Regions from separate parts of the Delftia sp. WSY_22 genome, predicted to be linked through region 1. Evidence: predicted binding sites of a transcription regulator. Region 1 holds the regulator's gene; the other holds the start of a gene.
The links. The regulator NrdR, encoded in region 1, represses ribonucleotide reductase genes. The targets are predictions, from matches to a motif close to CACNANATNTNGTG.
Positions count from the first base shown of each region.

Region 2: a site for NrdR is predicted at 5,303-5,316, ahead of ACF8NF_RS08475 (ribonucleoside-diphosphate reductase subunit alpha). Genes of this name have one in related genera too.

Region 1 covers NZ_JBICKN010000006.1:6,848-15,337, reverse strand. The annotation lists gene ACF8NF_RS00765 (alpha/beta fold hydrolase) at 31-840, opposite strand; gene ACF8NF_RS00760 (O-acetylhomoserine aminocarboxypropyltransferase) at 863-2,161, opposite strand; gene ACF8NF_RS00755 (CBS domain-containing protein) at 2,268-2,720, shown strand; gene ACF8NF_RS00750 (helix-turn-helix domain-containing protein) at 2,821-3,192, opposite strand; gene aroC (chorismate synthase) at 3,518-4,615, shown strand; gene nrdR (transcriptional regulator NrdR) at 4,682-5,137, opposite strand; gene glyA (serine hydroxymethyltransferase) at 5,160-6,407, opposite strand; ZMP/ZTP riboswitch at 6,442-6,617, opposite strand; gene ACF8NF_RS00730 (lytic transglycosylase domain-containing protein) at 6,754-7,674, opposite strand; gene ACF8NF_RS00725 (DUF748 domain-containing protein) at 8,442-8,490, shown strand, end outside.
Region 2 covers NZ_JBICKN010000014.1:77,873-86,362, reverse strand. The annotation lists gene ACF8NF_RS08500 (inner membrane protein YpjD) at 1-757, shown strand, start outside; gene ACF8NF_RS08495 (PP0621 family protein) at 754-1,005, shown strand; gene ACF8NF_RS08490 (sensor histidine kinase) at 1,008-2,771, shown strand; gene ACF8NF_RS08485 (sigma-54 dependent transcriptional regulator) at 2,771-4,285, shown strand; gene ampD (1,6-anhydro-N-acetylmuramyl-L-alanine amidase AmpD) at 4,272-4,913, shown strand; gene ACF8NF_RS08475 (ribonucleoside-diphosphate reductase subunit alpha) at 5,443-8,361, shown strand.

The DNA of each region.
Region 1 (8,490 bases):
GCCTGCCCTGCGGGCCGGACCCGGCCGGTCTCAGCGCGCCAGGAAATCCCGGATGGCGAACAGCGTCTGGTCGGGCGCCTCGGTCATCTGGTTGTGGCCGCTGGGCAGGTGCACGATGCTGACCTGGCGCTGCGCGCCCCGGGCCGCCTCGATCAGGCCCTTGGCGGCCTTGGGCGGCGTCATCTGGTCCTGCTCGCCCAGGGCGAACAGGACCGGGCATTGCAGCGCCGCCATGGCCGCCTCGCCGCCCGCGTAGCTGTCGCAGGCCTTGAAGCCGGCGTGCAGCAGGTTGGTGCGGTCATTGCTGGCCAGCACGCGCCGGCCCAGCGCCATGCCGGCGCCGAACACCCAGCTGCCTGCGCCGCTGGGTGGCGCCAGCGTGGCGCGCGAGAACACATTCACCATGTGGATGGCCTGCTCGGGCGTGCTGAGCGCGGAGTCCAGCAAAGCAGGCGAGACCTTCATCGGGTAGGCCGTGCCCACCAGCACCAGGTGGCTGACGCGCGCGCCCAGCCGCGCAGCCGCTTCCATGGCGATCAGGCTGCCCCAGCTGTGGCCTACCAGCGCGGCCTTCTCGATGCCTGCCGCATCCATGAGCTGGCCGATGAAATCCGCCGCCGCCTCCACGCTGGCCGGCGCATCGCCTGCGCTGCGGCAGTGGCCCGGCAGGTCTATGGCCAGCACGTTCCAGCCGTGGTTGGCCAGGTAACGGCTTTGCAGTGCCCAGACGCTGTGGTCGCACAGCACGCCGTGGATGAGGATGGCCGTCGGCTGTGCGGGATTGAAGGCCTTGCCGCCGGTATAGGCGTAGATGGCGTGGCCGTGAACATCGATCTTCATTGTTGGTGTCTCCCTTGCCGATTCACGCGGCCTTCTCGGCCGCCTTGAGGGCGCGCTTGAGGTCGTCGATCAGGTCGTCTGCGTCTTCCAGCCCGATGGACAGGCGGATCGTGCCCTGGCCGATGCCGGCCTGGGCCAGCGCCTCGTCGCTCATGCGGAAGTGCGTGGTGCTGGCAGGGTGGATGACCAGGCTGCGGCAGTCGCCCACGTTGGCCAGGTGGCTGAAGACCTTGAGCGTCTCGATGAACTTGCGGCCCTGGTTGCGGTTGCCCTTGATGTCGAAGCTGAACACCGAGCCTGCGCCGCGCGGCAGCAGCTTCTTGGCGAGCTGGTGCGAGGGATGGGTATCGAGCAGCGGGTGGCCCACGCGGCCCACCAGCGGATGGCTGGCCAGGAATTGCACCACCTTCTCGGTGTTGCGGATATGGCGCTCCATGCGCAGCGGCAGCGTCTCTATGCCCTGCAGGATCAGCCAGGCCGTGTGCGGGCTCATGCAGGCGCCGAAGTCGCGCAGGCCTTCGCGGCGTGCGCGCAGAAGGAAGGCGCCAGTGCTGCTTTCCTCGCTGAACACCATGTTGTGGAAGCCGTCGTAGGGCTCGGTCAGCTCCGGGAAGCGTCCCGACTTTTCCCAGTCGAAGCTGCCGCCATCCACCACGATGCCCCCGACCACGGTGCCGTGGCCCGACAGGAACTTGGTGGCCGAGTGGTAGACGATGTCCGCGCCATGCTCCAGCGGCTTCATCAGCCAGGGCGAGGTCAGCGTGGAGTCCACCAGCAGCGGCACGCCGGCTTCATGGGCTATGGCGCTGATGGTGGGAATGTCGAGCACGTCCAGGCCCGGGTTGCCCACCGTCTCGCCGAAGAACAGCTTGGTGTTGGGGCGCACCGCGGCGCGCCAGCCGTCGATGTCGCCGGGCTTGACGAAGGTGGTTTCTATGCCGAAGCGCGCCAGCGTGTAGTGCAGCAGGTTCTGCGAGCCGCCGTACAGCGCCGTGCTGGCCACGATGTGGCTGCCCGCGCCCATGAGCGTGGCCACCGACAGGTGCAGCGCCGCCTGGCCGCTGGCCACGGCGATGGCGCCCACGCCGCCTTCCAGGGCCGAGACACGCTGCTCCAGCACGGCATTCGTGGGATTGGAGATGCGGCTGTAGACGTGCCCTGGGCGCTCCAGGTTGAACAGCGAGGCCGCATGGTCGCTGGACTCGAACACGAACGAGGTCGTGAGGTGGATGGGCGTCGCGCGCGCACCGGTGGCGGGGTCGGGCTGTGCGCCCGCGTGCAGCGCCAGAGTGTCAAAGCCGGGATCCGAGTAGCCGGGCATTCCTGTCTCCATGGTTGTCAAGGCAAGCGGGCATTGTGGGCTATATTTCCCGGCAGACATGGGCTTGCCGCAACCACGGCGACACAGACAATCTTGGAGATACGGCATGAAAGTAAGTGACATCCTGCGCGTCAAGGGCAACACCCTCTACACGGTGTCGCCGGACGAAAGCCTGGCCAGCGCGGTGCAGGTGATGTCCGAGCGCGATATAGGCTCCCTCGTGGTCATGGAGCACGGCGACGTGGTCGGCATGCTGACCTTCCGCGAAGTGATCCAGGGCTTTGTCAAGCACGGCGGCGTGGGCGAGACGCTGGTGCGCTCGGCCATGGACGACGCTCCCATGACCTGCACCATGGAAACCGACATGGACGAGGTGCGCCGCATGATGCTGGACCGCCATGCGCGCTACATGCCGGTGATGGACAAGCGCATGCTGATGGGCGTGATCAGCCTGTACGACGTGGCCAAGGCCGTGGTGGACAGCCAGAACTTCGAGAACCGCATGCTCAAGGCCTATATCCGCGACTGGCCCGAAGGCGAGCGCCAGGGCGCGGACTGATCATCCGGTCGCGGCAAGACCGTCCCTGCCCATGCGGCAAGGCCTGCGACCGCAGAACGCGGCGCAGGCCTTGGCTTTTTACGGGCGGGCGCAAGCCCGCTCAATGCACGCTGCTGCGCCGGGGCTTGAGCAAGGCGCTGGGCGGCACGGCATAGGCCTGCCTGAAGACGCGGCTGAAGTGCGAGAAGCTGGTGAAGCCGCAGGCCATCGCCACATCGGTCACGCGCCGCGCATTGTCGGCCTGCAGCAGCAGGTGGGCCTGGGCCAGGCGCTCGTTCCAGAGCCAGCGGCTGGGAGTCAGTCCCTCGGTGGCGAACAGGCGCGCCAGGCTGCGCAGCGACATGCCCAGGCCCTGGGCCACCTGCAGGGGCTTGAGCTCGGGGTCATCCAGCCGGGCCCGCATGTACTGCTTGGCCTGGGCAAGCCGGTTGCGGGTTCTGAAATCATCGGGCCTGGCTGAGACCAGCAGCATGGTCATCAGGGTGGGGTGAAGATTCTGGTCACCGGCATCCTGTTGAAGGATGGGTGAAGGCGGTGGAGTGCTGCTCGCAGGATCGCTGCGATCCTGGCGTTGCGTTGAGCCGGAAGAGGTCTGCATTTCACGAATCTCCCGCAAGTTGCGGCTGGTGCCTGAGGGATGGTCCGCAGGCGGTTGAAGAACAATGTTCTGTAATTCTAGCTATCAATATTTGTAATTTGATAGTTTTATTGTTTCTTTGCAGGAGATGGCAGCCTGCGCAATGCACCGCTGCAGCGGGAGCGGCGCCTGGGGGCGACCCGGGCATAATCATCGGCCTATGAGCGGCAACACCTTCGGAACCCTATTCACTGTCACCAACTTCGGCGAATCGCATGGCCCGGCCATCGGCTGCGTCATCGACGGTTGCCCGCCTGGCATGGCACTTAGCGAGGCGGACATCCAGCACGACCTGGACCGCCGCCGCCCCGGCACCAGCAAGTTCGTGACGCAGCGCAACGAGCCGGACGCGGTGGAAATCCTCTCGGGTGTCTACGAAGGCCGTACCACGGGCACGCCGATCGCTTTGCTGATCCGCAATACCGACCAGCGCAGCAAGGACTACTCCAACATTGCGCAAAGCTTTCGTCCCGGCCATGCCGACTACGCCTACTTCCAGAAGTACGGCATCCGTGATCCGCGCGGCGGCGGCCGCTCCTCCGCACGGCTGACGGCGCCCACGGTGGCGGCCGGCGCCGTGGCCAAGAAGTGGCTCAAGGAAAAATTCGGCACCGAGTTCCGCGCCTGCATGACCCAGGTGGGCGAGCTGTCGCTGCCCTTCGAGAGCTGGGAGCATGTGCGCAACAATCCCTTCTTTGCGCCGGTGGCCGATGTGTCCCGCTACGAGGAATACATGGATGCGCTGCGCAAGTCGGGCGACTCCTGCGGCGCCGCGCTGCGCGTGCAGGCCAGTGGCATGCCGGTGGGCCTGGGCCAGCCGCTGTATGACCGCCTCGATGCCGACGTCGCCTACGCCATGATGGGCCTGAACGCCGTCAAGGCCGTGGAGATCGGCGCGGGCTTCGACAGCGTGGTCCAGCGCGGCACCACGCACGGCGACTCGCTGAGCCCCGAAGGCTTTCGCAGCAACAACGCCGGTGGCATCGTGGGCGGCATCAGCACGGGCCAGGATCTGGAGGTGCGCATCGCCATCAAGCCCACCAGCTCCATCATCACGCCGCGCGAGTCCATCGACACCCAGGGCCAGAGCACCGAAGTCATCACCAAGGGTCGCCATGACCCCTGCGTGGGCATCCGCGCCGCGCCCATCGCCGAAGCGTTGCTGGCCCTGGTGGTGATGGACCACGCCCTGCGCCACCGCGCCCAGTGCGGCGACGTCGATTCAGGCCTGGCGCCGATTCCTGCCGCGGCGCCCTGAAAGCGCTGCCAGGACGCCAAAGAGAAAGCCGCCCAAGGGCGGCTTTCTTGTGTCCTGCCGGCCTGATCAGCCGGGATTGCGGACTTCATCCATGACGTTCTTGAAGTCGTCCACGTCCTCGAAGCTGCGGTAGACGCTGGCGTAGCGGATGTAGCCGACCTTGTCGAGCAGCTTGAGCTCGCGCATCACCATCTCGCCCAGGCGGCTGGAGAGCACTTCGCGCTCGCCCAGGTTGCGCAGCCGTTCCTCGATGCGCTCGATGGCGGCATCGATCTGCTCCGTGCTCACGGGACGCTTGCGCAGCGCAATCTTGAACGAACCCAGCAGCTTGGCGCGCTCGTACTCGATGCGCCGCCCGTCCTTCTTGACGATGGCGGGGAAGCTGACCTCGGGCCGCTCATAGGTGGTGAAGCGCTTGTCGCAGCCGCCGCATTGGCGGCGGCGGCGGATGAAGCCCCCATCCTCGGCCTCACGGGTCTCCACGACCTGGGTGTCCGGGTGGCTGCAGAACGGGCACTTCATGGCAGGCCTCTATGCGCTCAAATCAGGCGCCGTAGACCGGGAAGCGGGCCGTCAGCTCGGCCACCTGGGCGCGCACGCGGGCCAGGTTGGCTTCGTCGCTGGGGTTCTCCAGCACGTCGGCCAGCAGGTTGGCCGTCAGGCGGGCTTCCTCTTCCTTGAAGCCGCGCGTGGTCATGGCGGGCGTGCCCACGCGGATGCCGCTGGTGACCATCGGCTTTTCGGGGTCGTTGGGGATGGAGTTCTTGTTGATCGTCATGTGGGCGGCACCCAGTGCGGCTTCGGCCGCCTTGCCGGTGATGCCCTTGGCGCGCAGGTCCACCAGCATGACGTGGCTTTCCGTGCGGCCGGAGACGATGCGCAGGCCGCGGGCCGTCAGCGTTTCGGCGACGACCTTGGCATTCTTCACGACCTGCTCCTGGTAGGCCTTGAACTCGGGAGACAGTGCTTCCTTGAAGGCCACGGCCTTGCCGGCGATGACGTGCATCAGCGGGCCGCCTTGCAGGCCGGGGAAGATGGCGCTGTTGATGGCCTTCTCATGCTCGGCCTTCATCAGGATCACGCCGCCGCGCGGGCCGCGCAGGCTCTTGTGCGTGGTGGTGGTGACCACGTCGGCGTGGGGCACGGGGTTGGGGTACACGCCCGCGGCGATCAGGCCGGCGTAGTGGGCCATGTCCACCCAGAAGATGGCGCCGACTTCCTTTGCGATCTTGGCGAAGCGCTCGAAGTCGATGGCCAGGGCGTAGGCCGATGCGCCGGCCACGATGATGCGGGGCTTGTGCTCGCGCGCCAGCGCTTCCATCTTGTCGTAGTCGATGGCTTCTTCGGCGTTCAGGCCGTAGGAGACCACGTTGAACCACTTGCCCGACATGTTCAGCGGCATGCCGTGCGTCAGGTGGCCGCCTTCGGCCAGGCTCATGCCCATGATGGTGTCGCCGGGCTTGGCAAAGGCCATCAGCACGGCCTGGTTGGCCTGGGAGCCGGAGTTGGGCTGAACGTTGGCTGCCTCGGCGCCGAACAGCTTCTTGACGCGGTCGATGGCAAGCTGCTCGACCACATCGACGTTCTCGCAGCCGCCGTAGTAGCGCTTGCCCGGGTAGCCTTCGGCGTACTTGTTGGTGAGCTGGGAGCCCTGGGCTTCCATCACGGCGGGCGAGCAGTAGTTCTCGCTGGCGATCAGCTCGATATGTTCTTGTTGACGCAGGTTCTCGGCCTGGATGGCGGCAAAGACTTCGGCGTCGACTTTCTCGACGGTATTGGTGCGTTGAAACATGGCAGTCCTGTGAACTTGAAATTCCCTTGAGGCCAAGGGCTGCCCAGGCGAACGGCGGAACACTCCAGATCCCGCGTGCGCATGGAGGCTGGGCGGTACGCTCCCCGGTGGTTCACAGAAGGTGGTTCTTTTCAGGCCTTCTGCTGGTTTCCACGTCAGCGGCAGCGGTGCGTGAAGCGGCTGCGCCTATCGCCAGTTGCGTACCCCGCTAGTGTAGCTGAGCTGATGGAGCCGAAGACAGGCGAGGGGCGTTGGCAAAGCCGCCTGCCTGGCAGATCAGCGGGTGCAGGCAGGCATGAAAAAAGCTGGCCTTAGCCAGCTTCGTGCGCCATGTCGGTGGTTCCGGTTACAGCGCCGGCTCCTGTGTCTGCAGGGCCACCTGTTCGGTGCGCGCGGACATGCTGCTCGAGCTGACCGGCACTGCCGGGGTGCCAGCGGACGCTGCCGAGGCCGCAGGTCCGGCTGCCTCGGCCGTGGATGTGGCCGGCTTGGTGGCTGCGATCTGGACGGCCTGCTTGGGCTGCTCGATCTTGGCGGTCATCAGCGGCACGGCACGCAGGCCGGCGGCCATGCGCAGGCGCTGGTGCTCGGCCAGCACCTTGGCGGCATAGCCGCCGTCGGTGGGCAGGTTGGCCGCGCCCACGTAGTAGCGCAGGCCACCTTCGATGGAGCCGGCGCGCTCAATGCACTCCTTGAGCACGCGCACGCCCACGCGCAGATTGCTGACGGGGTCGAACGCGGCGTTCTGGCCGCCGAAGTTCTCGTACTTGTCGGTATGCACCGTGGTCATCACCTGCATCAGGCCCTGCGCGCCGACAGCACTTTGCGCGAACGGATTGAAGCTGGACTCGATGGCCATGATGGCCAGGATCAGCGTCGGGTCCAGGCGGTTGACCTTGCCCAGGTCGTAGGCCTCGCTGACCAGTGCCGCGATGGGCTCGGGCGCCACGCGGTACTTCTTGCTGAGCCAGAAGGCCACGGCCGCCTGATCCTTGGGCAGGTTCTTCGGGTTGGTCGCCGTCGCGCGGTCGCTGGCCGCGAGTTCGACGGGCGCACCCAGCTCGGCCATCTGGCGAGCGGTCAGCCAGGAGCGCAGCTGGCTCTCTCCGGCATCGCGCAGGTCGGGACGGGCGAACAAGGTAATGGCCAGGAAGGCCACAGCCAGGCCCAGAAGGGCGAAGCTGTTGTGGATGATGGCAAGAAAACCGTTGGCCACATCGATGGCGAACGTTCGCGCGGCGGCGAAAAATTTTCCTGACGCTGGCATAGCTTTTTCCTTTCTAGGGGCACCAACCCGAAACGGCCTTCGCCGAAGCGAAGGCCGGTGAGGCTGACACCCTGGATTGGGTGCTGCGGATCCGGGAGGCTGGCGCTTGGTGCACCGTTGCGTTGTAGGCCTGCGGGATCTGCTCAGTCGTGAGGCAGCAGAAACAAAAAACGCTCTATTCGAGCGCTGGCGGATTCTAGGAGCTCACCAAATACACGGTCAACACTATGAATTGCGTTTGTTAGATCGATGAATAATAACAAACCATGGATGCAAACACAGTTTCTGAGTGTTTGAGAGCAGGTTGCGTGCTACCGATGTGGGGCGCTTGCGGCGGTTGTACAGGGCTTCATGAAATTGCAATGAAATGCAAAAGCACTGGCAGGCCTGGCCTGCGTCCTTCTATATTGGAGGCGACTGCTCCTGCAGTCGTCTCGCCAAGGTGGAAGACGGGTAAAAGTGGTGTTCGATGGTTCGGGCACAGTCGTTCAAGTCTTCTTCCGCGGCCTTCCTGGAAGCAATCTCTTGCTTCCGAGCAGCAAGGACCATCCTCTCCTTGACTGCGGAAAACGGCCAGGACTTGTGCCTGCCGTAAAGCCCGGAAGCCGGTTCAAGGCTTCCGGGCTTTGTCGTTCCAGGGTGACTGCAACGTCAAGAAATGTGCGGTGATGCGGGTTGAGGTCTTGCTGCCAGCCCAATTTCTGATGCAATGCAGCCACCGCTGCGTCCTCTGTCCAGGATGGCGCCGTACTAGTTATTAGAGCCCCATGCAATTTCTCTTCAAGCACCGCTGGCTGCGCAGGCTGGCCATCGCCT
Region 2 (8,490 bases), on a different contig from region 1:
TGCCGCAGCCGTGGCCTATGCCGTGCCGGCCGCCGGTGCCCGACGCATCAGCCATGCTGGCGCCCGCGCCGCATTGCGCCTGGCCTGGGTGCTCCACGCCCTGGCCCTGGCCTGGGGCCTGCTCGGGGAACAGCCGCACTTCGGGTTCGCGCCAGCACTGTCCATGACGGCCTGGCTGGTGCTCACCGTCTATGGGGTCGAACAGCAGTTGTTCCCCAAGATGCGCGCGCAATTGGCGCTGTCAGCGCTGGGCACGGCCGCCGTGCTCCTGGCCGCGCTGTTTCCGGGAACGCCCCTGCATGTCAACGCCTCGCCCTGGCTGCCGCTGCACCTGGCGCTGGGCATTGCCTCCTACGGACTGTTCGCCGCCGCCGTGGTCCATGCCTCGCTGATGACACGCGCCGAGCAGCACATGCGGCTGGGCGGTGGCGGGCATGACAGCGGCCTGCCCCTTCTCACGCTGGAGCGCCTGACCTTCCGCTTCGTTTCCGCAGGCTTCGTGCTGCTCACGGCCACGCTGGCCGCAGGCTGGCTGTTCGGCGAACAGCTCTACGGCAAGGCCTGGGTCTGGAACCACAAGTCGGTGTTCTCGCTGCTGTCATGGCTGACCTTTGCCGTGCTGCTGATCGGCCGTGCGCGCTTTGGCTGGCGTGGCCGCAGCGCCGTGCGCGTGCTCTACGCGGGCGCCGCGCTGCTGCTGCTGGCCTATGCGGGATCACGCTTCGTGATGGAAGTGCTGCTGGAGCGCGCCGCATGAAGTACCTGCTGGTCCTGATCGTCATCGTCATTGCCGTCGGCGTCTGGCGCAGCCAGCGCCGCACCGAGGCCCGTGAGCGGCGCCAGGCGGCTGCGCCTCGCAACCCGGCCAACGCGCCGCTGGCGGCACCGCAGGACATGGTCGAATGCGCGCACTGCGGACTGCACCTGCCGCGCAGCGAAGCCATCGAGGCCGCAGGCCGCAGCTATTGCAGCGCCGAGCACCGGGCCCTGGCGCAACGGCGCTGAGCATGCAGGACGCCGCCCGCTCCCAGCCGCCCACCATCGACGAGGCCACGGCGCAGTCGCCGCACGACGCCAACGCCCCCTTCGTCCGGCTGTGGCAGGGATTTCTGACGGGCCGCGTTCTCATCGCCACTGCGCTGCTGCTGCTGCAGTTGGCGCTGCTCAGCGTGCAGCCCGGCGGCAATCCCCTGGTCTGGCTGGTCTGCCTGGGCTACCTGGGGCTGACGCTGCTGGTGCGGCTGACCGCACGCGAGCAGCCGCCCTCTGCCCGCGTCGGCGTGCACTGGCTGCCCGTGATCGGCGTGGACATCGCGGCCATCTGCCTGCTGCAGGTGTTGCAGACAGGCCCGCTCAACTACTCGGCCCTGCTGGCCATCCCCATCCTGATTTCGGCCGTGCTGGGCAATCTGACGCTGGCGCTGGCCACCACGGCCAGCGTCACGCTGTTGACCCTGGGCTGGGTCGCATGGCAGGACCTGGCGGGCCGCATAGAAAGTACCCAGGCCTACTACCAGGCCAGCTTTGCCTGCGCAGGCTATTTCGCCGTGGCCTATCTGACGCACGAGCTGGCGCGCCGCGTGCGGCGCGAGCGGCACCTGGCACAGCACAGCAGCCGCAAGGCCCAGGCCCAGGAGCAGGTCAATGCCCTGGTGATCCGCCACCTGGGCGAAGGCGTGCTGGTGGTTGATCCCCAATTCCGCGTGCGGCAGGCCAACCCGGCCGCGCTGCACCTGCTGGGACTGTCCGACGCGCATGCCCTGCCCTTCGCCCTCAAGGAACACGCAGGCTGGCAGCGGCTGCAGGATGCCGTGGCCCAGAGCTTTGCCCAGAACCTGCCGATATCGGCCGCCATCCATCTGCAGTCCATAGGCCAGGAAGGCATGACGGGACTGCATCTGCGAACCTGGCTGACCGAGGTCGCCACCCCGTCCGACGCCACCGATGCCGCCGAGCCCGCGCTGCTGCAGCAGCTGTGCGTGGTCTTTCTGCACGACCTGCGCGAATTGGAGGCGCGGCTGCGCACGGAAAAGCTGGCCTCCATGGGCCGCATGTCCGCCGCCGTGGCCCATGAGATCCGCAATCCGCTGGCCGCCATCACCCAGGCCAACGCCCTGCTGGCAGAAGATCTGGCGCAGAACCCGGCCCAGCAGCAGCTGTGCCGCATCGTGGGCCAGAACGCCGAGCGGCTGGCGCGCACCGTCGAGGACGTGCTCAACATCGCGCGGGCCCAGCAGCACATTGGCGAGGCCCACGCCGGCCTGCTGGACCTGGACCAGCATGTGGCCCAGGCCTGCCAGGAGTGGCAGGCCCAGGGCCAGCCTGCGCGCAGCATCCAGCTGCTGCTGGACGCGCGCGCAAGGACCGTGGTGTTCGACGGCGAGCACCTGCGCCGCATCCTGGTGAACCTGCTGGACAACGCCCAGCGCTACCGCAGCAACGCCCAGCAGCCGCATACGCTGCAGGTGCTGACCGGCGCGCCGGCCGCAGGCCAGATCTGGCTGCAGGTCTGGAGCGACGGCGCCGCACTGGAGCCCACGGTGCAGCGCCATCTGTTCGAGCCCTTCTTCTCGTCGGAAAGCCGCTCCAGCGGCCTGGGCCTGTACATCTGCCGCGAGCTGTGCCAGCGCTACGATGCAGGCATCAGCTACCAGCGGCTGTCGCGGCCCGCGCCGCACGGCCCTGTCGAGGGCAATGCCTTCAGCATCGTGTTCCGCGCCGGCGCCGCATCGGCTCTGCCGGCCTCCCTGTTTGACCAGATTGTGGTGTGATGCCCTTGAACTCCCTGCCCGCTGCCGCATCGATTCTTGTCGTGGACGACGAGCCGGATCTGCGCACCCTCTATGAACTGACCCTGCTGCGCGAAGGCTACCGCGTGGAAACCGCCGCCAGCGTGGGCGAGGCGCGCGAACAGCTGCAGACCCAGCGCTTCGACGTGGTCATCACCGACATGCGCCTGCCCGACGGCATGGGAATGGAGCTGCTGCAGGACCTGCGCAACCAGCAGCGGCGAGAACGCTGCGTGGTCATGACCGCCTACGGCTCGGCCGAAAATGCCGTCGAAGCCCTGCGCTCGGGCGCCTTCGACTATCTGACCAAGCCCGTGGACCTCAAGCAGTTCCGCCTGGTCGTGGCCTCGGCCGCCCAGGGCGTGGGCGGCGTGCCGCCCCCCGGCGTGATGCCGGCGCGCAGCCCCTCGGCGGCGTCGGCCGCAAGCCCCGTGCTCAGCGGCGGCGGGGCGCTCGACGCCATGGTTGGGGAGTCGCCCGCCATGCAGGCCGTCAAGCAGCGCATTGCCAAGGTGGCGCGCGGCATGGCGCCGGTGCTGGTGCACGGCGAGTCGGGCACGGGCAAGGAGCTGGTGGCGCGTGCCCTGCACGCCTGCAGCCAGCGCGCCCACGGCCCCATGGTGGCCGTGAACTGCGGCGCCATCCCCGAAAACCTGCTGGAGGCCGAGTTCTTCGGCGCCCGCAAGGGCTCCTATACCGGAGCCACCCAGGACCGCGACGGCTATTTCCAGGCGGCACGCGGCGGCACCCTGTTCCTCGACGAAATCGGCGACCTGCCGCTGCCCATGCAGGCCAAGCTGCTGCGCGCCATCCAGGAACGCCGCGTGCGCCCCCTGGGCTCGGCGCAGGAGGAAGCGGCCGACGTGCGCATCGTCAGCGCCACCCACCGCGACCTGGCCGCCGACGTGCAGGCAGGACGTTTTCGCCAGGACCTGTACTACCGCCTCAACGTCATCGAAGTCCTTCTTCCGCCGCTGCGCGAGCGCCGCGAGGACCTGCCCGCGCTGTGCCGTGCATTGCTGGCACGGCTGTCGCAGGAGTCGGGCCTGCCCATGCCCGAGATCGACGAGCGTTCCCTGGAGCAGATCGCCCGCCTGCCGCTGCCCGGCAATGTGCGCGAACTGGAGAACCTGCTGCACCGCGCCATCACGCTGGGCGAGGAAGGGCCGCTGCGCATAGACCCCGAGATGCAGCTGCCCTGCGGCACTCCGCCGGCTCCACCCGCATCGGCGCAGACCCAGGCGCACGACGGCGCCGCACCGCCGCCGGAGCCTGCCGACATGGAGCTGCCCCGCGACCTGCAGGCCTGGCTGGACGAGCGCGAGCGCGGCATCCTGGTGCAGGCGCTGCAGGAAAACGGCTTCAACCGCACGGCCACGGCCGCACGCCTGGGGCTGAGCCTGCGCCAGATCCGCTACCGCATCGACCGGCTGAACATCGCCCTGCCCGGCGACGCCAGCGCCGAGGCGGACGGAGGCGGCCATGGCGAAGCCTGATCCGCAGGCACCAGCCACCACGACCATGGGCCCGGCCTGGACCTGGCAAGGCGGCTGGCTGCAACAGGCACGCCACCTGCCCTCGCCCAACTTCGGCGAGCGCCCGGCCCAGGCCCTGGTCGATCTGGTCGTCGTGCACTCCATCAGCCTGCCCCCCGGCGAGTACGGCACGGGGGCGGTCCAGCAACTGTTCACCAACCAGCTCGACTGGGACGCCCATCCTTACTACCAGGGCATACGCGGCCTGGAGGTGTCGGCGCATTTCTTCGTCACGCGCCTGGGCGAGGTCTGGCAATTTGTGGACTGTGACGCGCGCGCCTGGCATGCGGGCGCCTCCAGCTGGCGCGGCAAGGATCGCTGCAACGACGACTCCATCGGCATAGAGCTGGAAGGCCTGGAGGGACTGCCGTTCGAGCCGGCGCAATATGCGGCCCTGGAGAACCTGTGCGAAGCCATCGCCGCACGCTACCCCGTCGCCCATCTCGCAGGCCATGAGCACATTGCGCCCGGCCGCAAACGCGATCCCGGCCCCGGCTTCGACTGGCCCCGGCTGCGCGGGCTGCTGTCCCGTCACCAGGCCACGGCGAACTGGCAGCTGCCGCCCCGCGCCGGCCAGCCCTCCACGTAAGCACACACCCTCCTGCCGGACTGCGCCAGGCCTTGCACGCAGGCCGGCTTGTCCACAGGCCCAGGAAAAGTGCGCTGTCAATCCAGAAAGCAACCCATGTGGCGCGCAGGCGCACGCCGGGCCGGCCTGATCTTTTTTTACAAATTCACGCATGTGTCGCAGCCCCACTGTTCATGGGGCTTTCGGCGGTCCGACCGGCGCAGCGGCAAGGCTGTAGCGGCTTGCGACAGGCCATCGCCCGCCAGCCACCGCGCAGCGGTGATCTGCTGCTATGGGCTTGCATGCTGGGCACTGTTTTGGCGCAGCGCAAACAGCGGTTTTCCGGCCGTGAGTACCCCGTGTACATGAGACGGCGATACACTACAGGTAGTGCCTGAGAGCACGCCGGACACCATATCTAGTGTTCACAAGCTGTGCACACCCTGTGAAAACGGTGTGCACATCCGGCCATCGATTCCATCTCCCAGCAAGCCTGCCCCCAGTGCAGGTCCGCGTCCGTTCTATCCACAAACACCCGTTGAGGAAACTCATGCAAGAAGCACTGAATTCTTTGGCTCCCGCTGCGCACGGTGATGCTGCCAATCCTTCCTCCGCCCATCACCTGTCCGTGCAGGACGGCTACCAGATCATCCGCCGCAGCGGCGACGTGGTGCCCTTCACCCCGCAAAAGATCGCCGTCGCGCTGACCAAGGCCTTCCTGGCCGTGCGCGGCGCCCAGGGCGCTGCCTCCGCCAGCGTGCGCGAGACCGTGGACGAGCTCACCCAGGCCGTGGTGCGCGCCCTGCTGCGCTCGCGTCCGGGCGGCGGCACCTTCCATATTGAAGACGTGCAGGACCAGGTCGAGCTGGGCCTGATGCGCGGCGGCCACCACGACGTGGCGCGCGCCTACGTGCTGTACCGCGACCGCCGCAACCAGGAGCGTGCCGAGCAGAAGAAGGCCGCCGAGGCCGCTGCCGCCGCTGCGGCCGCGCCCGCCCCCGTGCTGCATGTGACCGACAACGGCCAGCGCGTTCCGCTGGACCAGGCCCGCCTGCTGGCCCTGATCGAGGCCTCCTGCCGCAACCTCAATGCCGACATCCAGGCCGCGCCCATCGTTGCCGAGACGCTGCGCAACCTGTACGACGGCGTGCCGATCGAAGAAGTCTTCAAGGCCTCCATCCTGGCCGCGCGCACGCTGATCGAAAAGGACCCCGACTACACCTACGTCACCGCCCGCCTGCTGCTGCACACCATCGTGCGCGAGGTCATGGGCCATGACGTGCAGCCTGCCGACATCCAGTCGGCCTACGCCGCCTACTTCCCCGGCTTCATCCAGAAGGGCGTGGACAACGAGCTGCTCAACCCCGAGCTGCTGAACTACGACCTGCCCCGCCTGGCTGCCGCCCTCAAGGCCGAACGCGACCAGCAGTTCGACTACCTGGGCCTGCAGACCCTGTACGACCGCTACTTCCTGCACGTGCGCAAGACGCGCATCGAGCTGCCCCAGTCCTTCTTCATGCGCGTGGCCATGGGCCTGGCGCTGCAGGAAGAGGACCGCAACGCGCGCGCCATCGAGTTCTACGAACTGCTGTCTTCCTTCGACTTCATGAGCAGCACGCCCACGCTGTTCAACAGCGGCACGCTGCGCTCGCAGCTGTCTTCGTGCTACCTGACCACGGTGCCCGACGATCTGGACGGCATCTATGAGTCGATCAAGGAAAACGCCCTGCTGTCCAAGTTCGCCGGCGGCCTGGGCAACGACTGGACGCGCGTGCGCGCCCTGGGTTCGCGCATCAAGGGCACGAACGGCGAGTCGCAGGGCGTGGTGCCCTTCCTCAAGGTGGTCAACGACACGGCCGTGGCCGTGAACCAGGGCGGCAAGCGCAAGGGCGCCGTCTGCACGTACCTGGAGACCTGGCACCTGGACATCGAGGAATTCCTCGAGCTGCGCAAGAACACGGGTGACGACCGCCGCCGCACGCACGACATGAACACGGCGAACTGGATTCCCGACCTGTTCATGAAGCGCGTCATGGAAAAGGGCCAGTGGACCCTGTTCTCGCCCTCCGATGTCGGCGACCTGCACGACCTCTTCGGCGCAGCCTTCGAGCGCGCCTACACGGCCTACGAAACCAAGGCCGACACCGGCGAGCTCAAGCTGTTCAAGCGCATCCCGGCCGTGGACCTGTGGCGCAAGATGCTGTCCATGCTGTTCGAGACCGGCCACCCCTGGGTCACCTTCAAGGACCCCTGCAACGTGCGCTCGCCCCAGCAGCACGCCGGCGTGGTGCACTCGTCCAACCTGTGCACCGAGATCACGCTGAACACCAGCGACACCGAGACCGCCGTCTGCAACCTGGGCTCGGTCAACCTGGCGCGCCACATCACCAACGGCGCCATCGACCACGGCAAGCTGCGCAAGACCATCACCACGGCCATGCGCATGCTGGACAACGTGATCGACATCAACTACTACGCCGTGCAGAAGGCCAAGGACTCCAACCTGCGCCATCGCCCCGTGGGCCTGGGCCTGATGGGCTTCCAGGATGCGCTCTATGAAATGCGCATCGCCTACGCCAGCGACGCGGCCGTCGAGTTCGCCGACCAGTCGATGGAAGCCATCTGCTACTACGCCTACTGGGCCTCCACCGAACTGGCCAGGGAACGCGGCCAGTACTCCAGCTACAAGGGCTCGCTGTGGGACCAGGGCATCCTGCCGCTGGACACGCTGAACCTGCTGGAGAAGGCCCGCGGCGGCTACGTGGAAGTGGACCGTTCCTCGCGCCTGGACTGGGATGCGCTGCGCGCCAAGATCGGCCAGCACGGCATGCGCAACTCCAACTGCGTGGCTATCGCGCCCACGGCGACCATCTCCAACATCGTCGGCGTCGATGCCTCCATCGAGCCTTCGTTCGGCAACCTGTCGGTAAAGTCCAACCTGTCCGGCGAGTTCACCGTCATCAACCAGTACCTGGTGCGCGACCTGAAGCGCCTGGGCCTGTGGGACGACGTGATGGTCATGGACCTCAAGCATTTCGACGGCTCGCTGCGCCCCATCGACCGCGTGCCCCAGGACGTCAAGAACCTGTACGCCACCGCCTTCGAGGTCGAGCCCACCTGGCTGGTCGAGGCCGCTGCACGCCGCCAGAAGTGGATCGACCAGGCCCAGAGCCTGAACATCTACATGGCCGGCGCCTCGGGCAAGAAGCTGGACGACACCTACAAGCTGGCCTGGCTGCGTGGCCTGAAGACCACCTACTATCTGCGCACCACCAGCGCCACCAACATCGAGAAGTCCACGGTGCAAAGCCGCGTGCTCAACGCAGTGCCCACGGCTGCCGCCCAGCCCGCTGCCGTGAGCACCTCCAGCGCCCTGGAAGCCGCGGCAGCCGCCGCACGCGCCCAGGCCCCGGCGACGGACATCAAGTTCTGCGCCATCGACGATCCCGGCTGCGAAGCCTGCCAGTAAGCCGCGCAGCGCGGGGCCTCGCCACGGCGCAGGCCCCGCGCCCTGCCCGCCAGCCAGCGCCATGCGCAGGATCTTCGCCATGGACCTTGGGCCTGCTCAACATGCCAGGCCACCCATGGTCCTACATTG